DNA from 2 places in the Limosilactobacillus sp. DJ3M12 genome. Region 2 is predicted to be linked to the other one. Evidence: predicted binding sites of a transcription regulator. Region 2 holds the regulator's gene; the other holds the start of a gene.
What was found. Region 2 encodes HrcA, which represses chaperone genes, less so after heat shock. Its sites were predicted from a motif close to TTAGCACTCNNNNNNNNNGAGTGCTAA; they were not measured.
Positions count from the first base shown of each region.

Region 1: a site for HrcA is predicted at 1,574-1,600, ahead of QOS06_RS09665 (ATP-dependent Clp protease ATP-binding subunit). Genes of this name have one in related genera too.

Region 1 covers NZ_CANCWY010000026.1:5,014-16,539, forward strand. The annotation lists gene ptsP (phosphoenolpyruvate--protein phosphotransferase) at 1-936, opposite strand, end outside; gene QOS06_RS09655 (phosphocarrier protein HPr) at 936-1,202, opposite strand; gene ykzS (protein YkzS) at 1,324-1,509, opposite strand; gene QOS06_RS09665 (ATP-dependent Clp protease ATP-binding subunit) at 1,786-3,990, shown strand; gene QOS06_RS09670 (ECF transporter S component) at 4,042-4,650, opposite strand; gene QOS06_RS09675 (MucBP domain-containing protein) at 4,800-5,525, shown strand; gene QOS06_RS09680 (hypothetical protein) at 5,657-6,343, opposite strand; gene QOS06_RS09685 (ATP-binding cassette domain-containing protein) at 6,343-7,209, opposite strand; gene QOS06_RS09690 (GntR family transcriptional regulator) at 7,187-7,570, opposite strand; gene QOS06_RS09695 (SEC10/PgrA surface exclusion domain-containing protein) at 7,705-10,341, opposite strand; gene QOS06_RS09700 (KxYKxGKxW signal peptide domain-containing protein) at 10,488-11,526, opposite strand, start outside.
Region 2 covers NZ_CANCWY010000001.1:121,772-133,297, reverse strand. The annotation lists gene lepA (translation elongation factor 4) at 1-164, opposite strand, end outside; gene dnaJ (molecular chaperone DnaJ) at 295-1,446, opposite strand; gene dnaK (molecular chaperone DnaK) at 1,575-3,440, opposite strand; gene grpE (nucleotide exchange factor GrpE) at 3,465-4,037, opposite strand; gene hrcA (heat-inducible transcriptional repressor HrcA) at 4,050-5,102, opposite strand; gene QOS06_RS00660 (hypothetical protein) at 5,223-5,594, shown strand; gene ribF (riboflavin biosynthesis protein RibF) at 5,655-6,602, opposite strand; gene truB (tRNA pseudouridine(55) synthase TruB) at 6,615-7,520, opposite strand; gene rbfA (30S ribosome-binding factor RbfA) at 7,722-8,081, opposite strand; gene infB (translation initiation factor IF-2) at 8,101-10,359, opposite strand; gene QOS06_RS00635 (L7Ae/L30e/S12e/Gadd45 family ribosomal protein) at 10,373-10,684, opposite strand; gene rnpM (RNase P modulator RnpM) at 10,671-10,973, opposite strand; gene nusA (transcription termination factor NusA) at 11,002-11,526, opposite strand, start outside.

The DNA.
Region 1 (11,526 bases), on a different contig from region 2:
TTCTGTTGGCAATTCATCCTTACTCATATAGAGGAATTCCGTTCTTAAAAGGCCAATTCCCTCGGCACCATCCTCTTGAGCATCAATAACGTCAGCAAATGTTCCGACATTAGCTCCCACTTCAAATCGGCGCCCATCAGCACTCACAGTTTGCTTATCTTTTAACGCTCCCCACTTTTGCTGCTCCTGGATAAATTTACCGGCTAACAAACGGTAATGCTCAACCTCTTCCTTCGTTGGATTGACAATCACCTTGCCATGAATTCCATCAACAATCAGTAAGTCGCCATCATGAATGATCGTAGTAGCATCCTTGACACCAACGACAGCGGGCAAAGAAAGGGTTTTACTCATAATTGTAAAGTGAGAAGTGCGTCCACCATTAGTTGTAACAACCCCTGCAACATATCGTTTATCAAATTGAGCGGTATCAGTAGGCGTAATATTATTAGCAACAAAGATCGCGCGGTGGTCTAAAAGTCCTGGGTCTGGTAAAGGAACATTCAATAGGTGACTCAAAACTCGTTTGGTCACATCACGCAAGGCGGTTGCCCGCGCATATAAATACTCATTATCGTTTTTGCGCTCAAAAATACTTAAATAATAATCTTCAACGCGTTTAACAGCCCACTCGGCGGTATCATGATGGCTATTAATACGGTCAATAATCTTCTTTTGTAAAGTCGGATCGTCTAAAATCGCAATTTGGGTATCAATAATCGTCACTGCCCGTTGACCTAACAACTCATGGGCACGCTTAGATAAATGCTGAAGTTCGGCCTTGCTTAACGTAAAAGAATCATGAAGCCGGGCGACCTCATGATTCTCATCAGCTGTATGCTGTTTTTTTATAGATAGATCTGACTCTACTAACAGGTGTGCCGGAGCAATCGTAATACCACTACTAGCGGCAAGTCCGGTTAGTAGTATAGACATTAGTCAGTCAATCCTTCTTTCTTCATAGTTTCCGCAACGGTGTCCAAAGCTTCTTTTTCGTCGTCACCATTAGCAGTAATAGTAACCTTAGCGTTTTGACCAACACCAAGGGACATTACACCCATGATTGACTTCAAGTTTACACTCTTACCTTCGTATGAAAGAGTAATGTCAGATGAAAACTTTGAAGCAGCTTGTACCAAAATAGTAGCTGGACGAGCATGAATACCAGTTTCAGAAGTAATTGTAAATTCACGTTTTTCCATATTAATCAGTCTCCTTCGAGCAGATATAATTAATTTATTATCAGTAGCTTGACCACTGATACACCTCGATAATTACATTTTAGCAATTGTAAGCGTTAAATACAAGGCTACTTCTTGCGATTTATCGCTCTCTTAATTGATAAATAATTTTACCGCCTCGCTGCGCTTCGCCTTCAATTTGCGAACGATATGCATACGAGTGAAAAATCGGTTGAAATTGCTGAAAATTTTCGGGGGTAATTACAAAATGATCAATCTTTTTATTTCGTAAATCATCCAACAATTGTTCAAAATTTTCTTCTGCCATTCAATCACCTCAACATAAAATTCTATCTTCTTATTATACATGAAATTACGATTATACTTCTATTTTAGCATTCATGGCTAAAGAGTGCTAAAATCAAAGTGAGCTATTTTCGGTATTCCTAAGTAACTTAGCTATATAGGAAAGATCGCTCTTTATTTAAGAAAATATTTAAGTTTTATGGCTTGCTTTGCGATAAAAAGTAAGTATAATATTAATCAATGGTCAAGAAAGGTCAAAAAATTCTTGATGAAACTATTTAGGAGGTATTAAATTTAGATGCAATGTCAATACTGTCATCAAAATCCAGCCACGATTCATCTTCAAATGAATTTTAATGGACAACGGATTCAAATAGACCTCTGCCAAAATTGTTATCAAAAATTACAAAATCTACAAACAGATATGATGAATGGAGGTAACGGAATGAATAATTTCGGTTTTGGAAGCCTCGAAGACTTCATGAATGCAATGAACAATATGCAAAGTCAAGCTGCCGGCGCTAATGGTCAAAACATGAACGGCCAAGCTCAACGACAAGGTGGCGGCCGGAACGGAAAAGGAATCCTTGGTCAATATGGGATCAACCTTACTGATCTTGCTCGCCAAGGTAAAATTGACCCAGTCATCGGACGCGACAATGAAATTAAACGAGTAATTGAAATTTTAAACCGTCGAACCAAGAATAACCCAGTCTTGATTGGTGAAGCTGGGGTTGGTAAGACCGCGGTTGTCGAAGGCCTAGCTCAAGCAATCGTTAGCGGTCAAGTTCCTGAAAAGCTTGCTAACAAGGAAATTATCCGACTCGATGTTGTTTCCTTAGTTCAAGGTACTGGAATTCGGGGACAATTTGAAAAGCGGATGCAACAATTAATGGAGGAAGTTCATAAAAATAAGAACATCATCCTCTTTATTGACGAAATCCACGAAATCATGGGTGCGGGAAATGCTGAAGGCGGAATGGACGCTGGAAATGTTCTTAAGCCCGCCCTTGCCCGTGGTGACTTCCAATTAGTTGGTGCCACTACTCTTAATGAATATCGAAAGATCGAAAAAGATGCAGCTCTTGCACGACGGTTCCAACCAGTTGAAGTTGATGAACCATCCGTTGAAGAAACAATCCGCATCTTAAACGGAATCAAAAATCGTTATCAAGATTACCACCATGTTAAATACACAGATGACGCAATTGTAGCAGCTGCTAAACTTTCTGACCGCTACATTCAAGATCGTTACTTACCTGACAAAGCTATCGACTTACTTGATGAAGCGGGATCAAAGAAGAACTTAACGCTTAAAAATGTGGATCCAAACGCAATCGAAAATGAAATCCACACAGCTGAAGCACACAAGCAACAAGCAGCTGATAACCAAGATTATGAAAAAGCAGCTTTCTACCGCGATCAAGTCGCTAAACTTGAAAAGGCAAAGAAAGAAGCTGAAGAAAACCATACTGAAGATTCTGCAACTGTTACCGTTAAGGATATGCAGAGAATCGTTGAAGAACGGACAAATATTCCAGTTGGTGACCTGCAAAAGCAAGAAGAAAATCAACTTCGCGACCTTGATAAGAAGCTTGATGAACACGTTATTGGTCAAACCCAAGCAGTGGATAAGGTTGCCCGTGCCATTCGTCGTAACCGGATCGGTTTGAACAAGTCTGGTCGGCCAATTGGTAGTTTCCTCTTTGTTGGTCCTACGGGGGTTGGTAAGACTGAAACGGCTAAGCAACTTGCCCTCCAATTGTTTGGTTCTAAGGATGCCATGATTCGGTTTGATATGTCTGAATACATGGACAAGACCTCTACTTCTAAATTAATCGGGGCTGCTCCTGGTTATGTTGGTTACGAAGAAGCTGGTCAGTTGACTGAACAAGTACGGCGGCACCCTTATAGCTTGATCTTACTTGATGAAGTTGAAAAGGCGCACCCAGATGTTATGCACATGTTCTTACAAATTCTGGATGATGGTCGTTTAACTGATTCTCAAGGACGCACTGTTAGCTTCAAGGATACAATCATTATCATGACATCTAATGCCGGAACTGGTGATTCAGAAGCAAGTGTTGGTTTCGGTGCTGAGTCTAATGGTAGTACTCATTCCATCATTGACAAGTTGACAAACTACTTCAAGCCAGAATTCTTAAACCGGTTTGATGACATCGTTCAATTCAATGCTCTCTCCAAGGATGACTTGATGAAGATCGTTAACTTAATGATTGATGATGTTAATAACATGCTTGCTGATAAGAACTTGCACATCGAAGTCACTAACAACGTTGAAGAAAAATTAGTTGACATGGGCTTTGATCCAAAGATGGGTGCTCGTCCTCTTCGTCGGGTAATCCAAGAACAAATCGAAGACCGGATTGCTGATTACGTTCTTGATCACAGTGACGCTCATAATTTAGTTGCTAAACTTGATGATAATGGTGACATTGTTGTCGAAGAAACTGAAGAAGTACCAACAATTGCTAAAAAATAACTGAGTATAAAAAACGAGGCTGAATTTTTCAACCTCGTTTTTTTATTACACTCAATTTACTTCCAAACGACGGCGGACTTCCAATACCGGAAGAGCAACCATCGGGACAATAATAATTGCCAATATCAATTCTGCGAGCCCATTAGTCGCCATGACCGTTTCTAAAGCAATTAATAAATGATTAACATTTACCCCATAAGTTTGCGCAACTGCTGGAGTACGATAAAATAGATAAATAAAGCCTAATACCAAGCCAGTATTAGTAAGGGTTCCTACTATTGCAGCACTTACCGCGGCGATATATTTTGCTTTGACCAAACGACACATAAGAATAAAAGTATATCCTGCTAAGATCCCAATCATAATGCGCGGGACAACGGAAACAAGCGGGTTAACAAAAACTAAGGGAGCCAGCGGACTACTTGGTGCCACAAATGTCCGCACCCAAGTTAGGAGCCCCCAAATACCACCAATAATTGCGCCATCAACGGGACCCAACACAATTGCCGCAATAATGACTGTTACATGAAGGGTCGTAATACTAAGCGGCCCCAGCGGAATATTGCCAAAAAATGGAAAAAAATCTTGTAAGAGAATAATTGCGATAAAGATTGCTAATGTCGTATTGTGCCTAATTTGTTGGTGCCGTGTTTTTGCCATTTTTCTTCTCCTAAATAAATTTGAATAGGCTTATTGTAATAAAAAAATCACCTATTCGCAATTCTCAAGAGAAATATGGTCGTTCCTTATCGTGTCAGCTACTAAAAAGCGCTATAATAATAGAGAATTAAGGTTACGGAGTGTTAATAATGATTGACAAGTTTAAAACAGGAAATCCTATCTGGGTTTACTATAATGATATCGATTCAGGAGCAAACCTTACCGTCCCGCAATTATTACGCGGATTCATCGGTCAAGAATACCAAATTGAACAAAAGCAATTTCCTAATTACCGATATGTAAAAACTGAAGGTGAAACTAAGGGAACATTTGATATGCGGCAACGAATTGTACACCTTTTTTATCGGAAACAAAATTGGGGAGAGGTTCAATCGATTGAAATGTATCTCCACCTCGATGCCCCTACACAGGCATTTGACACAGCTGGTGGAATGCCAGTCGGTGCCCCCCTTCCTGCTGATATTACAGTTAAGTCTTTTCACCGGGTTGCAACTAAGAATGGTCAGTTTTGGTATGAAATCGGCGCTGATCAATGGATTAAATACGATCAAATGCACGTTGTTGACAATCCATTCAATCAGGATATCCGGAAAGAAAAATCAAAACTCATTAATAATTTAACGGTAATTCCCTTGAAGAATGTGCAGGCCAAAGTCGATTATCTCCATAATAAGTCAATCAATGTTTATGATGCGCCTTATGGAAATAAAGTGGCAGAGATTCCAAACGGCGAAACAATTACCCTAATTGGAAAATTAAACGATAATGATGAGATTACCTGGTACCAAGTGGGCCGCAAGAAATATATTACTAGCAACTACATTCAAATTGAATATCCGGAAGATGATGAATAAAAAAAGCGAGAGGTTGAGAAAAAGCAAAAGTTTTTTTCTCAACCTCTCCTATTTTTACAAACAATAGCAAAATAACATGGAACTAGCTTCGCATCACCACAAGGCTCAAGGCTAATTCTCACTTACTTTTATTAATCCCGCCGTAATTGAATTTTATTATTAAAGAAACGCGCTAAAGCATAAACAATAATTAAGTAAATAACTAAGCTTACCCAACCAGTAACGTTTGAGATTATGATTGATTTAAAGATACCACTAGCAGAAAGTGCAGGAATTAAGCCAACCAGTGAATAAGCTAACATCATCAATAAAACTAGGCACGCCATTGGAAGCCCAATTCCTACAATCCATTTCCAACGACGATTTAATAGGGCAAAACCATTACCAATTGCCATCATCGTTAAAGAAAAACCAAAGTACCATAAAAGACTATGCCAAGCAGAAACAAGATCAAACGGTGTATTCATTAAGCCCATCAGTTGGGCGATAAACCAAACTACTAATGTCATCAGGAAAAGAGATAAAATCCGCCCTTGCCATAGTGTTTTACGAGAAATACCGTTTTGAATTGCCCATTTAAAGTCAGTATAAGGAGTTACAAGGAAAATCGCCATTAAAAGCACGCTTAAGATTGATGAAGCAATACCTGGAAGGGCTTGGAGACTAACCAAGAAAGATTCAAGGTTGTGTGAAATAATTAATCCAAATAGGTAAGTTATCAATGCTATTCCCAGCCCCCAACCTAAGGCAATTTCTGTAGCGTGCCCCGCTTGTTGAAACATGGTTGAAATAACGAGGTTTCTCTTTTGATTTTTCATTAGTATTCTCCCCCATCCGTTAAGTAAATGAATAAATGCTGCAAATCATAATGACCAATCTTAACTTGATCAGGAATCACACGCTGTTCATCTAAGCGATCAAGTAAGTAGGCAGTCTTAATATTACCCATCATCTCCGTTTTAAGAATTTTTAAGCCTGCAGTATACTCATCAACCATTTTTTCCGGACCACTAATTGCATAAGCCTTGGCTAATAAACTTTCTGTATCTTCATTAATAATGATGTGGTATTGACCCATGATTAGAACATGTTCGACTAATTGTTGAATTTCTTCAATTAAGTGGGTTGATAAGACAAAAGTTCGTGGTCGTTCTTGATAAGTCTTAACTAATTCTTTATAGAAGCTATCACGGTGATTAGCATCTAAACCTAAAATCGGTTCATCTAATAAAACGTAATCGGCATTGACTGCTAAAGCAACGATCAGCTTGGAAGCTGTCCGTTGCCCAGTCGATAAGTTAGTAATTTTCATTCGGTCATTCAAGCCAAAAACCTTTAGGAGACGGTTTGCTAGATCATAGTCAAAATTATTATAAGCGGCATCGGCCAAGTCAAAGGTTTGACTTATCTTCATGTGACGCGGATAAAGATTAACTTCACTCATCAAAAAGATCTTGCTGAGGAGGTCATCATTGTTATTAACGTCTTCATTACCAATTTTTACTTCCCCGCTCGTTGGAAAAATCCGGTTGCTCATAATATTAAGAAGAGTCGTCTTCCCAGCCCCATTCCGGCCAAGGAGACCATAAATTTTAGCGGGTTCTAGGGTAAATGAAATATTATCCAATACTGTTTGGCGTCGGTACTTTTTGACAATATTTTTAACTATTAATTGATCCATCATTCTCACCTCGTTCGATTAAGTCTAATAAATGCTGCTTGGTAATCCCGAGCTTACCTGCTTCAACTAGCAAACTCTTTACATAGTCGTTATAAAAACTTTCTTTACGTTGTTCCATAATTTTTAGTTGTGCACCTTTTTTTACAAACATCCCTAGTCCACGTCGCTTTTCTAAGAGGTCTTTATTAACCAAAATATTCATCCCCTTAAGAACTGTCGCAGGATTGATATGCAATTGCTGAGAAAGCTGGGTCGTTGACGGTACCTGCGAACCTTCATCAAAGCCCCCAGAGAAAATCATCTCTTCAAGCTGGTCAGCAATTTGCTGATAGAGCGGCGTCGAATCATTAAAGTCGAAATTCATAAGTGCACCTCCTTTTCGTTTAACACTTAATTACTTATGTAACTAAGTGTATATGTAAGAGAGAGATTTGGCAAGAGGGTAAAAGAAAAACTTCCTGCTCGGCTGAGGAGGAAGTTTTTTGAAAGGATTTTTAATTAATAATTCTTAACTTCTTTAGTTTGGACCAACAGTCCTTTTTCATTAAAGTAATAGTCATAATTCCCTAAAATATGGTTTCCAACAAGGGCAGCCCCATCTTCTCCAAAGTAATAATTATCGCCTGTGCCTTTTGTACGATACCATTGATTAGTATAACGAGCACCATCACTTCCAAAGTAATACGTATGACCCCAGTTGTGATAGAACTTATTATCCCAACGAGCACCATCGCTACCGAAATAATATGTGCGACCCCAGTTATTATAGAACTGATTAACAAATAATTGACCATTATTATCGAAATAGTAAACTTTACCATCATAATCAGTTATGAATTGGTTTTTTAGGTTATCTATAACACCATCTTGATTGAAATGGTAATTTACTCCATTAATTTGGCGAGTTTGATTAGTCACTAAGGCACCATCACCACCAAAATAATATGCACGGCCCCACTTTACCATGAATGTATTATCCCAGCGGGCACCATCATTTCCGAAGTAATACGTGCGACCCCAGTTATTATAGAATTTATTATCCCAACGAGCGCCATCACTTCCAAAGTAATACGTGCGACCCCAGTTATTATAGAATTTGTTATCCCAACGAGCGCCATCACTTCCAAAGTAATACGTGCGACCCCAGTTGTTGTAGAACTTATTATCCCAACGAGCACCATCACTTCCAAAGTAATACGTGCGGCCCCAGTTGTTGTAGAACTTATTATCCCAACGAATGCCATCTGTTCCTAGATAATACATTTTACCATTTAATTCTAAGAAACCAGTTTGCTTTTCACCGTTTACATAATAAAAAGTTTTACCATTTTCTGTTTTCCAGCCGTTAAGTAGCTTATTTTTTAATTCCTGTAAATGCTTTTGAGCATTAGTTAACTTATTCTCGGCTGCTTGTTTACTCTTCAATGCGTTTTCCTGAACCTGTTGAGCTTCTTTCAACGCATTTTGACTCTTTGAAAGTAGGGCTTGTTTAGCACTTAAGGTGTCCTTCAATAAACTTTGGTTTTTTTGAGCATCTTTAAGTTTTGATTCTAATTCTTTAATAGCATGACCATCAGCAATATTTTGATTGTTAGTCAGTTCTTGTTTTGCTAAAGTTAGTTCTTTATTAGCAGTGTCAACTAATGCTTGTTTTGACTTAATATTTTTATCTGCTTCCTCTAATGCATTTTTTGCTTCTGACTGATTCTTCTTAGCGTCTGTTAATTTTGCATTTGCAACATTTGTAGCTTTGCTTACCTCCGTTAATATTGATAAATAACTAGCCTTTGTTGATTCGTTAGCAGAAATTTCTCCTTTTAATGATGAGGTATCATTTGATGGAATCGAGTATTCTGTCTGGTTAAATTTACTATAGCTATTAATATCATTATCATTAATCATTGCAAGAGCAATAGTTTGATCCATTCCAGTAACACCAAGATATGTATAATCTCCTAAGAGAGTTTGCGCACCTTGTGGATTTGTAAGAGCATTTAAGATCATATTGTAAGTATCACGTTTAAGATCATTAAATGTTACATCACTAAATTCATAAGATGTAACAGACCGAGTGTAATTACCAATTGTTACAGAGGTAGTACTAGTATTCACAATATCTCTATTTAAATCTCCAGTAATCTTAAGGTATTCTTGAAAATTAAATAATCCATTATTGGAAGCTGCTTTGCTTACTGATCCGCTAATATTGTAATGATCATAATACTCATGCTTAATATAGTTATTAGCAATTTCTGAACTAAAATCAACTGATCCCTTTGTTACTTTTAACGGTTGTAAATTATTAGCTTTTCTAATCGGATTAATCAAACTTGCTGCAAAAGTTGCTAAGGAAATCCAATCGCCTTGACTTAAATTGTTTAAATCATGGTAGTCTTTTAGCCGATCAAAAGAAGAATTATGAAACTTATTTTTATTAAGTGCCTCTACCTCTTCATTTGTGATAGTCGAATTTTTATATAAGTTTTCTAAGTAATTCTCCGGTATTTCAATTCGATTAGTATTATTAATTTGGTCATTCAAATTGTCGATCTTACCTTGTACATCATCGACCTTTTTCTGAATTTCGTCTTGCTTGTTCTTTTGTTGATTAACATCATTTTGAGCTCGTGAAACACTAGTATTAGCACTATCAACATCGGCCTGACGTTTTGAATATTCTTGCTTAGCCGTTTCCAATTCATTATTAGCTGATTTTACTGCATCATTTTTGTTAGCAATATTCTCTTTATCATTATCTAATTTACCTTTAGCAGTATTTTGAGCTGTTTTCGCCTCATCCAACTTATTTTGTACATCAACTACAACTGAATTACTTTTATTGACATCATTTTGTGCCTCTGTTACTTCATTTTGTGCTTTATCAACTACTTGCTGGCTTGCTTTTACTTTCTGGTCAGCATCATTAGCAATAGTTGTTGCATCGTTAACGTCTTTTTGTAAATTATCAATATTACTTTGTGCTTGGGTTATTTGTGTTGTAGTTTGATCACCTGCATCCGCTTTTGCATCATTACCTGAAACAGCTATAGTCCCTAATACTAAGGCAAGAGTAGTCAATCCCATTACACACCACTTCTTACCGGCTTTAAACATCTTAAAATGTGTTTTTTTCATGAATAAATCCCCTTAAACTATATTTATTGCAGTACGCTATAACAGTTTACCATACTCAACATTTTAAAAGATAGCGCTTTTTTAAAGATTATGAATTTTATATAATGCAAAAAAGCGACCTAGCATAATAACTAAGTCGCTATACTTTATCCATGATTTCTGATAACTGTTTGTGGATCCAACCATTCACCATGGCCTGTTGCTTGACTAGGATCATTCCAACTTGGAACAAAGGAATTCTTTAAATCGATGCCATAGTTTGGACTAGTATTAATTCCTAAGTGAAGATGATCAAGGTCACGATAACCAATTACTTGACCGGCATAAACGATATCGTTTGGTTTAACAGTGATCTTATCACGGTTACTAAATGCTTCCTGGTAAACATATAAGTATTTTCCGTCCCAAACAGTTGTAAACCACCATAGAACTTTACCATCATCATCTTTTACCGTATTTACATCTAATACTCGCCCACCATGAACTGCATGAACTTCTGAACCTGGATGGTCTTGAGTCCCAAAGTCTAGGCCATCATGGAAGCCATTCTTACGAATATTGCTGGTATAACCAAATTTCTGTCCCTGATAGTGCCAACCTTCACCAGACCGTGGAAATGGCCAACTCCAACCGTCATTTTGCGGAAGTGCACGAGCAATCCCATCAGTACCAAAATCATAACAATGGCCGTCAACCCATTGAATACCAGTATACATTTGACCATAAAGCTGATCATTGTAAACCCATAAGTCATCTGGGTCACGTTGAACATCATAACCGTCTGAGAAATAGTAGCGATTACCATTAATAGTTCGCCAACCAGTAGCTACTTTCTTAGTTGCAGGATCATCATAATAAACTTTTCCCCAGCTAGTAGCTACTCCATTTGCATCAAAGACATAGGTATTTCCATCGATACCTAAAAACTTAGATTCTGCTCGTGAGCCATCATTGGTAAAGTAAAATTTTTGGCCTTTACCATTGGTCATCCACTGATTATCCCAACGTGCACCGTCACTACCGAAATAATAGGTCCGACCCCAATTAGTATAGAATTGGTTGGTATAACGCGCACCATCGGCTCCAAAGTAGTAGGTGTGGCCCCAGTTATTATAGAATTGGTTCTTATACTGCTTACCATCTTTTCCAAAGTAGTAAAGCTTCCCGTTTTGGTTCAAGAAATAA
Region 2 (11,526 bases):
AGAGGCATATCATCAAGAATCTGGTTTTTCATTTCACGTTTGCTGATTGAATCAGTCATTTCTAAAATACGATCAGCAAGCGTTGATTTTCCATGGTCAATGTGGGCAACAATCGAGAAATTCCGAATGTGTTTTTGCCGCTCTTTCATTTCTTCTAGGTTCATTTAAAAAGACTCACTTTCAACGAATATTCTTTATCTAGTATACCAAATCCTCGTTTAGAATGGGAAACCTTCTACTAGATATACAAAAAGCAGGAAAAATATTAAGCTTTTCCTGCTTCATAAAAATTATTTACTTATCCTCAAAGGCATCACGTAACTTATCAAGAACTGTCTTCTTCACACCCTTAACATCTTCACCACTAGCAGCCGCAAAAGCTAACATTGCTTCACGCTGACGCTTGTTAAGGCTCTTAGGTGTCTTAACATGGACAGTAACATGTTCATCTCCGTTACCATTACCGTTAAGGTGTGGAACCCCTTTGCCACGCAAGCGGAAATTAGTTTCTGATTGGGTTCCCGCAGGAATCTTAAGGTTAACATCACCATGAACCGTTTTAACTTTTACTTCGTCTCCCAAGGCTGCTTGAGCAAACGAAATATCACGATCAACGTAAATTGTTGAACCGTCACGACGGAATTCACGACTTGGTGTTACCCGAAAGACAATATACAAATCTCCGGCTGGGCCACCATTCTCACCAGCGTCTCCTTGGTGTTGGAGCCGCATTTGTTGACCATCATCAACACCGGCAGGCACCTTCACTTCTAGCTCATGACGTTCGTGAATATGTCCTGCACCATGGCAAGTATCACAACGATCTTCTGGCTTAATAATCTTTCCAGTTCCATTACATTCTGGACAAGTGGTTTGAGTTTGCATATTGCCTAGTGGTGTTTGACGAACACTCGTAATCACGCCGGCACCATGACACCGTGGACAAGTTATTGGCGATTTACCAGGCTTTGCTCCGGTTCCATGACAAGTCTTACATTCTGCATCACGGTTATACTTGATAGTAGTTGTTTTACCAAAAACCGCATCCATAAAATCAAGAGTCATTGCATATTGTAAATCACGTCCTTGACGCGGGGCTGTTGGGTCCCGACGAGTACGACCACCGCCACCAAAGAATTGACTAAAGATGTCGTCAAAGCCGCCGCCAAAGTTAGAATAAGCTTGACCACCACCAAAGCCGCCAAAGCCTTGACCGCCAGCACCTTGTGGGCCAGCTGAACCAAATTGATCATATTGAGCACGTTTTTGGCTATCACTTAATGTCTCATATGCTTCATTAATCTTCTTAAACTTTTCTTCTGCACCAGGCTCGTGGTTAACATCTGGGTGGTATTTTGCCGCAAGCCGACGATATGCACGCTTGATGTCTTTTTCGGATGCATCCTTAGAGACACCTAAAATGTCATAATAATCTTGTTCTGCCATATAATAAATACCTCATTACTTTATTGCTTGTTTAGTTATACCACAGCCAGCAAACGAAAGTAAAAGCCAAAGTCCTTTTTTCTGGCCTTTGGCTTTTACACTAACATTTTAAGACTGTTTACCGCAGGCTATTTCTTGTCGTCTGGTGTAACGTCCTTAAAATCACCATCAACAGTATTGTCATCATTACCGTTGTTATTACCATTTTGTTGGTTATCACCAGGCTGACCATTAGCAGCGCCACCTTGTGCACCTTGAGCTTGTTGGTAAAGCTTTACGCTAAGGTCTTGAATAACTTTGTTTAAAGCATCCTTCTTAGCTTTCATTTCATCAAGGTTGCCGCTTTCTTTAGCCTTCTTTAATTCGTCACGAGCACTTTCAGCCTTCTTGATATCATCTTCAGGAACTTTACCCTTAACTTCCTTCAAAGTCTTATCAACTTGGAAGAGTTCTTGGTCAACTTCATTCTTTAAGTCAACTTCTTCCTTCTTCTTCTTGTCGGCTTCAGCATGCTCTTCAGCATCCTTCTTCATCCGTTCAATTTCTTCATCACTTAAGCCTGAGTTAGACTTGATAGTGATATTTTGCTTCTTGTGAGTTCCTTGATCTTCAGCAGAAACATTAACAATACCGTTCTTATCGATATCAAATGTAACTTTGATTTGAGGAACACCACGAGGAGCAGCAGGAATATCAGTTAGTTGGAAGTTACCTAAAGTCTTGTTATCTGCTGCCATTGGACGTTCACCTTGAAGAACGTGAATATCAACAGCTGGTTGGTTATCAGCAGCAGTAGAGAAGATTTGACTCTTTGAAGTAGGAATAGTTGTGTTACGGTCAATCAACTTAGTGAAGACACCACCCATGGTTTCAATACCAAGTGAAAGTGGAGTAACATCAAGTAATACGACATCCTTAACATCACCAGTAAGAACCCCACCTTGAATAGCTGCACCAAGAGCAACGGCTTCGTCAGGATTAATTGAGTGGTTAGGTTCCTTACCAGTTAATTCCTTAACCATTTCTTGAACAGCAGGAATACGAGTAGATCCACCGTTTAAGATAACTTCATCAATGTCATCAAAAGTAAGATCAGCATCTTTCAAAGCATTCAATACTGGTTGCTTTGTCCGTTCAACTAAGTCATTAGTTAATTGGTTAAATTGTGCCCGGCTTAATGTCTTTTCCAAGTGTAATGGACCGTTTTCACCAGCTGAAATAAATGGTAAGCTGATTTGTGCCTCTTGAACACCTGACAAGTCCTTCTTAGCCTTTTCAGCAGCATCCTTCAAACGTTGAAGAGCCATCTTATCTTGAGAAAGATCAACACCATGTTCTTCCTTAAAGCCATCAATTAACCAATCCATGATCTTTTGGTCAAAGTCATCCCCACCTAAATGAGTATCACCATTAGTAGAAAGAACTTGGAAGACACCGTCACCTAATTCAAGGATGGAAACATCGAATGTACCACCACCAAGGTCATAAACAAGGATCTTTTCATCTTTGTCCTTCTTGTCAAGACCGTATGCTAGGGATGAAGCAGTAGGTTCGTTAATAATCCGCTTTACATCAAGGCCCGCAATTTTACCGGCATCCTTAGTAGCTTGACGTTGAGCATCATTGAAGTATGCAGGAACAGTAATAACTGCTTGAGTAACAGTATCACCAATGTAGTCTTCAGCATATTTCTTAAGGTATTGCAAAATCATTGCTGAAATTTCTTGTGGAGTATATTTCTTACCATCAACTTCAACAGTGTATCCTGCTTCACCCATGTGACTCTTGATTGATGAAATAGTGTTAGGATTAGTAATCGCTTGACGCTTTGCTACTTCTCCAACTTGAGTTTCACCATTCTTAAATGAAACAACAGATGGTGTTGTCCGACTTCCTTCTGGGTTGGTGATAATCTTAGGTTCATTACCTTCCATAACAGCAACCGCAGAGTTAGTAGTACCTAAATCAATACCAATAATCTTATTACTTGCCATAATTTATTTCCTTCTCTCACAAATTTATTGAGCTACAACAACCATTGCTGGGCGTAATACCCGGTCTTTGAGTTGATATCCTGCTTGAAGAACATTAACAACAGTTTCAGGCTTCTGACCTTCTTCGACCGAAACAGTTTGAACTGCCTGGTGAAGAGTAGGATCAAATGTTTCACCATCAGCTTTGATTTCAGTGATGCCATGATCATTTAATGCCTTTACAAGATGATCATGGACCATTTGAATGCCCTTTTTAAGTTGCTTGCCATTATCGTCTACAACTTCAATTGCTAAAGCCCGTTTAAGGTTATCAAGCACTGGTAAAATTGACTTTGCTAAATCCTGACCATCATATTTAAGGATTTGAGCCCGTTCTTTATTAAAACGATTAGTCATATTTTGAATTTCTGCTTCTGCTCGTAAATATTTGTCATCTTTATCAGCGAGCTGCTTCTTTAAGTCAGCGATCTCTTCTTTTAATTTAACAGTTTGATCATCCTTCTTATCTGAAGCCTCTTTTTTTATATCTTTTTTAGGTGCCTTTTCATTTTCAGGCGCAGTTTGTTTTTGTTGTTCTTCTTGTTTTTCCTTGGCCAATTAACTCGCCTCCTATGAATCATAATAGTGACGGTAGAAATCTAATAGCCGTTTTGCTAATTCTTGGCGAAAGGCATTTACAATTCCAATCGTCCGTGAATAAGGCATCCTTGTTGGACCAAGAACTGCAATAATTCCTCGTCCATATTGTTCAACATTATAACTTGCAGTAATCAAGCTATAATCATCAAGAAGCTTATTCTTAGAGATTTCTTGACCGATTTTAACATTAACTCCATTATCTGAGGTAAGTGTTGAATCCAAGATATTCGATAAGTTGTCGTTCTTATCTAACAAGCCATACAGTGATTGGATTGCATGGGGATCATGAGTACTTGCAAAATCCAGTAAGTTCAATCGACCACCAACGAAAAACCGCTCACGTGCTGCTTGAGATAAGACATTATCAAAAATATCAAGGAAACCATCGGGACTATGCATATAATGCAGAACCTGAAGTGGAATATCATCTTTTAGTCGTTTTACCACTTCTGATAGCGGCAAACCAACTAATTGATCATTAATCATTCTAATTACTGCCTGCAATGCATCTGTGTCAATGTCCGACGGCAAAGTGAATGACTGATTTTCAACCTCACCGTTATCGGTAACCAAGATCGCAATAACCTTATGATTTCCTAGCGGCACAACTCGAAAGCCACTCAAACGAACACTTTCTTGCTCAGGCTTTAATGTAAAAGCAGTATATGAAGTTAAGTTTGATAAGATATCTGCTGAATGTGAAATAATCTCGTCAATCTTTTGAAAACCGGTTCCAAGTGAGTTTTGAATTACTACCAGGTCATTATCAGTAACTGCTTGTGGATCAAGCAAATTATCAACATAATAACGGTAACCTCGTTTTGATGGAATCCGGCCTGATGAAGAGTGCTCTTTTAAGATCAAATCATTGTCCTCTAAAACCGCCATCTCATTACGGACAGTTGCTGAACTGACCTTAAAAGGCAACTTTTCTGCTAAATGTTTTGATCCAACCGGTTGACCAGTTGATGTGTATTGACGTACAATCGCTTGCAGAATCTTTTTCTGTCGTTGTGTTAGCATCGTATATCACTTCCCCTTTTAGCACTCATTAGGGTCAAGTGCTAAACACACTGTATAATATACCAATTACTCCCCTAAAAGTCAAGAAACGTCAAATAATTTTTAAAAGGAGCTTTATCCATGAAACATAAAGAACATCGCTATATTCAACCTCAGAATACTCAAGAAGCAATGTTATTAATTCAGAAGTTATTTAATAAATACCGCAATGCGTCCCTAACGAATGAACTATTAGAATACCATAACAACCTAATCTATCGCTTGCAGTCAGATATTAAAGACGAAGCAATTAAGGAGAACAATCCTAATCAACTTAAGGCACTTGCTTCCATGACCGAAATTATGCGTAACTGGACAACAGTACGCTTAAACGGCCAGCCTTTTAACGGGAAAATGCGGCATTTCAAATTAGTGACTGATGGCGGATTCAAATTTGAACGAAATATTCATAAAATTAACCAGACTACCAGTCATCGGGGAAGTCGGCATTAAAAAAGAGGTTTGATGAATCTTGGTGGCGAAATTGCCACGAAAGATCAATCTAAACCTCTTTTATTTATATTTTTCTAAAATACGACGGGCGTTTTGTTCATCTTGCTTCATCTGTGCTACTAATGCATCCGCTCCCGTGAACTTTTCTTCGCCACGAAGGTACTGATACCAGCGCACAACTACTTCTTCACCATACACCATTTGTTGAAAATCAAATAGATTAATCTCAACCGTTAATTGATTAGCATCGCCAAATGTTATGTTATGGCCAACACTTGCCATGCCGTCATACCACTTCTTACCGAGCTTAACTTTGACAGCATAGACCCCAATCCCAGGAATTCGCTCCTCTTCTGGATGCTCAACATTGATTGTAGGAAAACCAAGTGTTCGTCCACGAGCTAAGCCATGAACTACTAAGCCAGTTGTTTGATAAGGATACCCTAGTGCTTGGTTGGCTGCTTCTACATTACCAGCATCAATTAATTTCCGAATTTCTCGCGAACCGACCTTTTCTTGACTTCCATCCTCAGTAAATTTGGGCACAGTTACAACTTCAAACCGTCCCGCTGCATACTTAGGAAGCAACTTCATTGATGCAATATCTTCTTTTCCATAAGTATGATCAAAACCTGCTACGACCGTTTGAGCATGAAAGCCTACCAAATACTCATCAACAAATTGCTGAGGAGAAAGACTTGCAAAAGACGAGGTAAAGCTTATTAAATAAACCCGATCGACATCAAGGTCATTTAATAACTCAAGCTTCCTATCGACCGTTGATAGATATTTAAAGCCGCCCTTATATTGACGATAAACAATTCCTGGAGCATGATCATACGTCAAAACTACTAATGGCAATCCTTTTTCACGGGCAATTTCACGGGCACGTTTGATTACTGCCTGATGTCCCCGATGAACACCATCAAAGAAACCCATTGCAAGTACAATTGGCCCCGCAGGAATTAGTCTTTTTTCCAAAGGATGGTGAATTTTAATAACTTGCAACTCCTACACTCCTCAATTAACTGCAAACATTTTAGTTGGCTTATACATTTTATTTTTTGGATCAAAATGATATAGTGCTTTTACTTGTCCATCAAATGATAACACAATTTCCTTCTCACTAGTATTAAGTTCACTTGGAGAAAGCCATCCTCCATTTTGAACCTTTTTCCATTGAGCCTCTTGAATCGTTAATTGCAGATAGTCCTTCAAAGCATAATCTAAAGGATACAAATATTGCTGGAGAGTTTGGGTCGCAACAGCATCGCGAACGTCGTCTAAACTTAGAGTCTGATCAAGAGTAAAGCCTCCACTCTTCAACCGCGTTAACAAACTCATTACTCCTGGATACCCTAGTTTACGTGCAAGGTCAACAACAAGCGTCCGAATATAAGTACCCTTACTACATTCAACATTAAAACGGATTCGTTGTTGTTTATTTTCCTCATCATACTTTGAGCTTAATAATTCAAATTTGCTAATAGTCACTTGTCGTTTGGGCCGTTCAACAGTTTCACCAGCTCTTGCATATTCATAAAGTTTTTTCCCATTTACTTTTACAGCCGAATACATCGGTGGGATTTGTATTATTGTCCCCGTTAATGAATTCATGGCTGATAGGATTTCACTAGTCGGAATTTCATTTGTAACTTCTTTTTCCTCAATTTTGTCTCCATCAAGGTCTTGAGTAGTAGTCGTAAAACCAATTAAAAGCTCACCTTGATATTGTTTTCCTGATTGCATCAAATAATCAACAACTTTGGTAGCATTTCCAACACAAATTGGTAAAACACCCGCTACACCTGGATCAAGTGTTCCTGAATGACCAATCTTTTTAGTTTTTAAAATTTGTCGTAGTCGACTAACACATGCAAAACTAGTCATCCCACGTTCTTTATATAAGGGTATTATTCCATCCATCGTTATTCCTCCAAGGGGCTGTGATATAAGTCAAGTTACTTTCACAAAAGACAAATAGTGCAGTACAACAATGGCCTCCATCGCTCGGTAAAAAAAACGAACGTTGGAGGCCGATTGTTGCTTGCGAGGGGCTCCCAGAGGCTTGCTTCGCGTCGAAAAACGAAGTCACAAGTAACTTCTGTCTCGCTCCCTTTTTGCTAATTATTTTTCTTTTTTGTGTAAGTCGTTAATGAGTTGATCAATTCGACTACCGTAAGCAACTGATGGGTCTCTTACAAATTTGATTTCTGGAGTCTTAAAAATATTAAGACGTGCGCCTAATTCACTGCGAATTAACCCGGTTGCCTTATCTAATCCAGCCTGTGCCTTCTCCGCATCAGAAGCAAGATCTGACAAGATACTGTAATAGATGGTTGCTTGCTGGAGATCACCAGTAACATCCACACCTGTAATTGTAACGTTTTGTACACGTGGATCACGAACACGTTTTAACAAGATTTCATCAACATCTTTTTGAATTTCTTGAGCTAAACGATCTACTCGATATTGTTTACTTGGCATCTTTATCTCTCCTCAGCTTTTACTTAACTGGAACTTCTTTCATCTTGTAGGCTTCAATAACATCCATTTCTTTAATGTCATTGTAGTTTTCAATTGTCAACCCACATTCGTAACCTTGCTTAACTTCTTTGACATCATCTTTGAAGCGCTTAAGACTACCTAATTCACCTTCGTAAATAACAACGCCATCACGAACTAAACGAACCTTTGCATCACGGGTAATCTTACCAGAAGTAACCATTCCCCCGGCAATTGTACCAACTTTTGATGCCTTATAGATTTGACGAACTTCTACTTGACCAATTGTTTCTTCCTTGTATACCGGTTCAAGCATCCCCTTCATCGCATCTTCAACTTCTTCAATTGCATCGTAAATGACACGGTGAAGACGGATATCAATACTATTAGAGTCAGCCAATGTCTTAGCTACGGCAGTTGGGCGAACATTAAAACCAATGATAACCGCATTAGACGCTTCAGCTAAGGTAACATCACTTTGATTAATGGCACCAACGGCTTGGTGAATAATATCAACACGAACACCGTCAACTTTAATCTTTTGAAGGCTTTGACTTAGAGCCTCAACAGATCCCTGAACATCGGCTTTAATGATAATCGGTAAGGTCTTCATTTGACCCTTCTTCATAGTTGCAAAGAGGTTATCTAATGTAACATGAGAAGTCTTTTGACGTTCCTTATCCATTGCTCGTTTAGCCCGTTCTTCACCTGCTGCACGGGCAGTCTTTTCATCATCAAAGACAACAAACCGATCCCCGGCTTCTGGTACTTCATTTAACCCAGTAATCTCAACAGGAGTAGATGGGGTAGCTTCTTTAATACGACGACCATTTTCATTTGTCATTGTCCGCACACGACCAAATGTGTTACCAACAACAATTGGGTCCCCAACATGAAGAGTACCTTGTTGAATTAAAATAGTGGCAACTGATCCCCGACCTTGATCAAGGCGGGCTTCAACAACTGATCCAGCCGCATTTTGATCCGGATTAGCCTTTAATTCCAGCATTTCAGCTTGGAGTAGAATCATATCAAGTAATTCATCAAGATTCTTACCAAATTTGGCAGAAATCTTAACAAAAATCGTATCTCCACCCCAGTCTTCAGGAATCAAGTTATACTTTGCTAATTCTTCAGTTACACGATCTGGATTTGCACCTGGCTTATCAATCTTGTTAACTGCAACAATAATTGGTGTTTGGGCAGCTTGCGCGTGGTGAATAGCTTCAACTGTCTGTGGCATAACTCCATCATCAGCTGCAACAACAAGGACCGTGATATCAGTAATATTAGCTCCTCGTGCACGCATTTCAGTAAAGGCCGCGTGTCCTGGCGTATCAAGGAACGTAATTAATTGATCATTATAGTGAACTTGGTAAGCACCAATTTCCTGGGTGATTCCCCCTGCTTCATGTTCAGTAACATGAGAGTGACGTAACTTATCAAGCAAGGTTGTCTTACCATGGTCAACGTGTCCCATAACAGTAACAACAGCTGGCCGCGTTACTTGATGTTCAGTATTATTTTGTTCATCTTCAAACATCTTATCAATGTCTGAAACGTCAACTTGAACCTTTTCCTTAGCCTCAATACCGTAATCAGTTGCTAATAATTCAATTGTATCCTTATCAAGTGACTGATTTTGGTTGATCATTACACCAAGCATAAATAACTTTTTAACGATTTCTGCTGGTGAACGGTGTAAGATCTTTCCTAAGTCTTGGGCATTCATCCCATCAGTATATTCTAATACTTCTGGAAGCGGCTTATCTTTTCGTTGTGTTGGTTGCTTATGAGCTACTTCACGTAACCGCTTGTTCTTATTGTGTTTCTTATTCTTCTTATTTTTCTTATTAAAGCGTTTGCCATTACGGCCTTGATCGTTATTTAAGCTGCCGCCAAATCGACCACCATTGTTTTGGTGTTGATTATTATCTTTTGTTCCATTGTTTGGTCGGCTATTGTTTTTCTTTTGTGGACGCTCATTTTGTGCCTTATCATGATCGTGGTGTTGATTGTGATTTTGTGCTTGATGGTTATTTTGCTTATTGTGACCATCATTTTTCTTTACTGGTTGGCGTTGATTATTAGTTGTTTTTTGTCCACCCTTTGCAAGTTGACGTAATTGTTGCGCTTGATCTGGGGTAACAGAAGACATGTGACTTTTAACTCCCATTCCTTGCCGATTGGCCATATTAACTAAGTCTTTGCTAGGCATTTTTAATTCCTTAGCTAATTCATAAATTCGTTCTTTGGCCATATGCTCACACTCCTTATCTCATAGTTAGTAGTTCCTCAAACTTTCTTGCAAAACCTGATTGCATTACACAAAAAACTGTTCGTGCTTGCCCTGTTGCCCGGCTAAGTTGTTCTCTAGTGAAATCTGTTGAAAAAGGAATGCCATAAAATTTACATTTATCAGTAATCTTTTTTGCACTAGCTTTTCCAGCATCTGAAGCTAGGAATACAAACTTTGCCTTTTTAGTTTGAATATTTTTTAAGACAATCTCTTCCCCACTCTGAAGTTGCCGGGCACGCCGAGCGATTCCAAGGAGGTTTAAGACCTGTTCTTTATTTTTGATCATTACCAAATAACTCTTGTCGTGCCTGTAGGTGGTCTGCATACTTGATTAATTCATCATAAAATGATTCATCAAGTTGAACATGAAAAGCTTTTTCAAAAGTTTTTTCTTTCTTGGCGCGCTTTGCAATATCCACATCTACTGCAACATATGCTCCACGACCAGGCTTTTTACCAGTTGGGTCTAAGGAGACTTCATTTTCCTTATTCTTAACTACCCGAATCAATTGCCTTTTAGGCATCATTTCACCGGTAACAATGTCTTTACGCATCGGTATTTTTCTCTTTTTCATTATTTTCACCCCGCTGCTTAATTTCTAGTTATTCTTCGTTATTGTCAACATTTTCTTCTAAATCAGCTACTTCTTCAGATTCTTGGTCATTTTCAGCCATTTCAGATTCAGACTTGATATCAATCTTGTACTTAGTCAACCGAGCAGCAAGACGAGCATTTTGTCCTCGCTTACCGATGGCTAAGGATAATTGGCTATCTGGGACAACGACAGTGCATGAACGTTCTGTTTGTCCTTCAGTCGTTTCTTCACCTTCGCTATCCTCAGTTTCGCTTGCTGCCTTCTCTTCGTTAAAGATTACATCCAGTACTTCTGCTGGGTTCAATGCATTAGCGATAAACTTAGCGGGCTCCTTAACATACTCCACAATATCCATATTCTCGCCATCAAGTTCATTAACGATTGCTTGTACACGAGAACCTCGTGGACCAACGCAAGTCCCAACTGGATCAACATTAGGATCATTTGAGTATACTGCAACCTTAGCACGATCACCTGCTTCACGAGCAATATTTTCGATTAAGACAGTCCCATCCTTGATTTCAGGCACTTC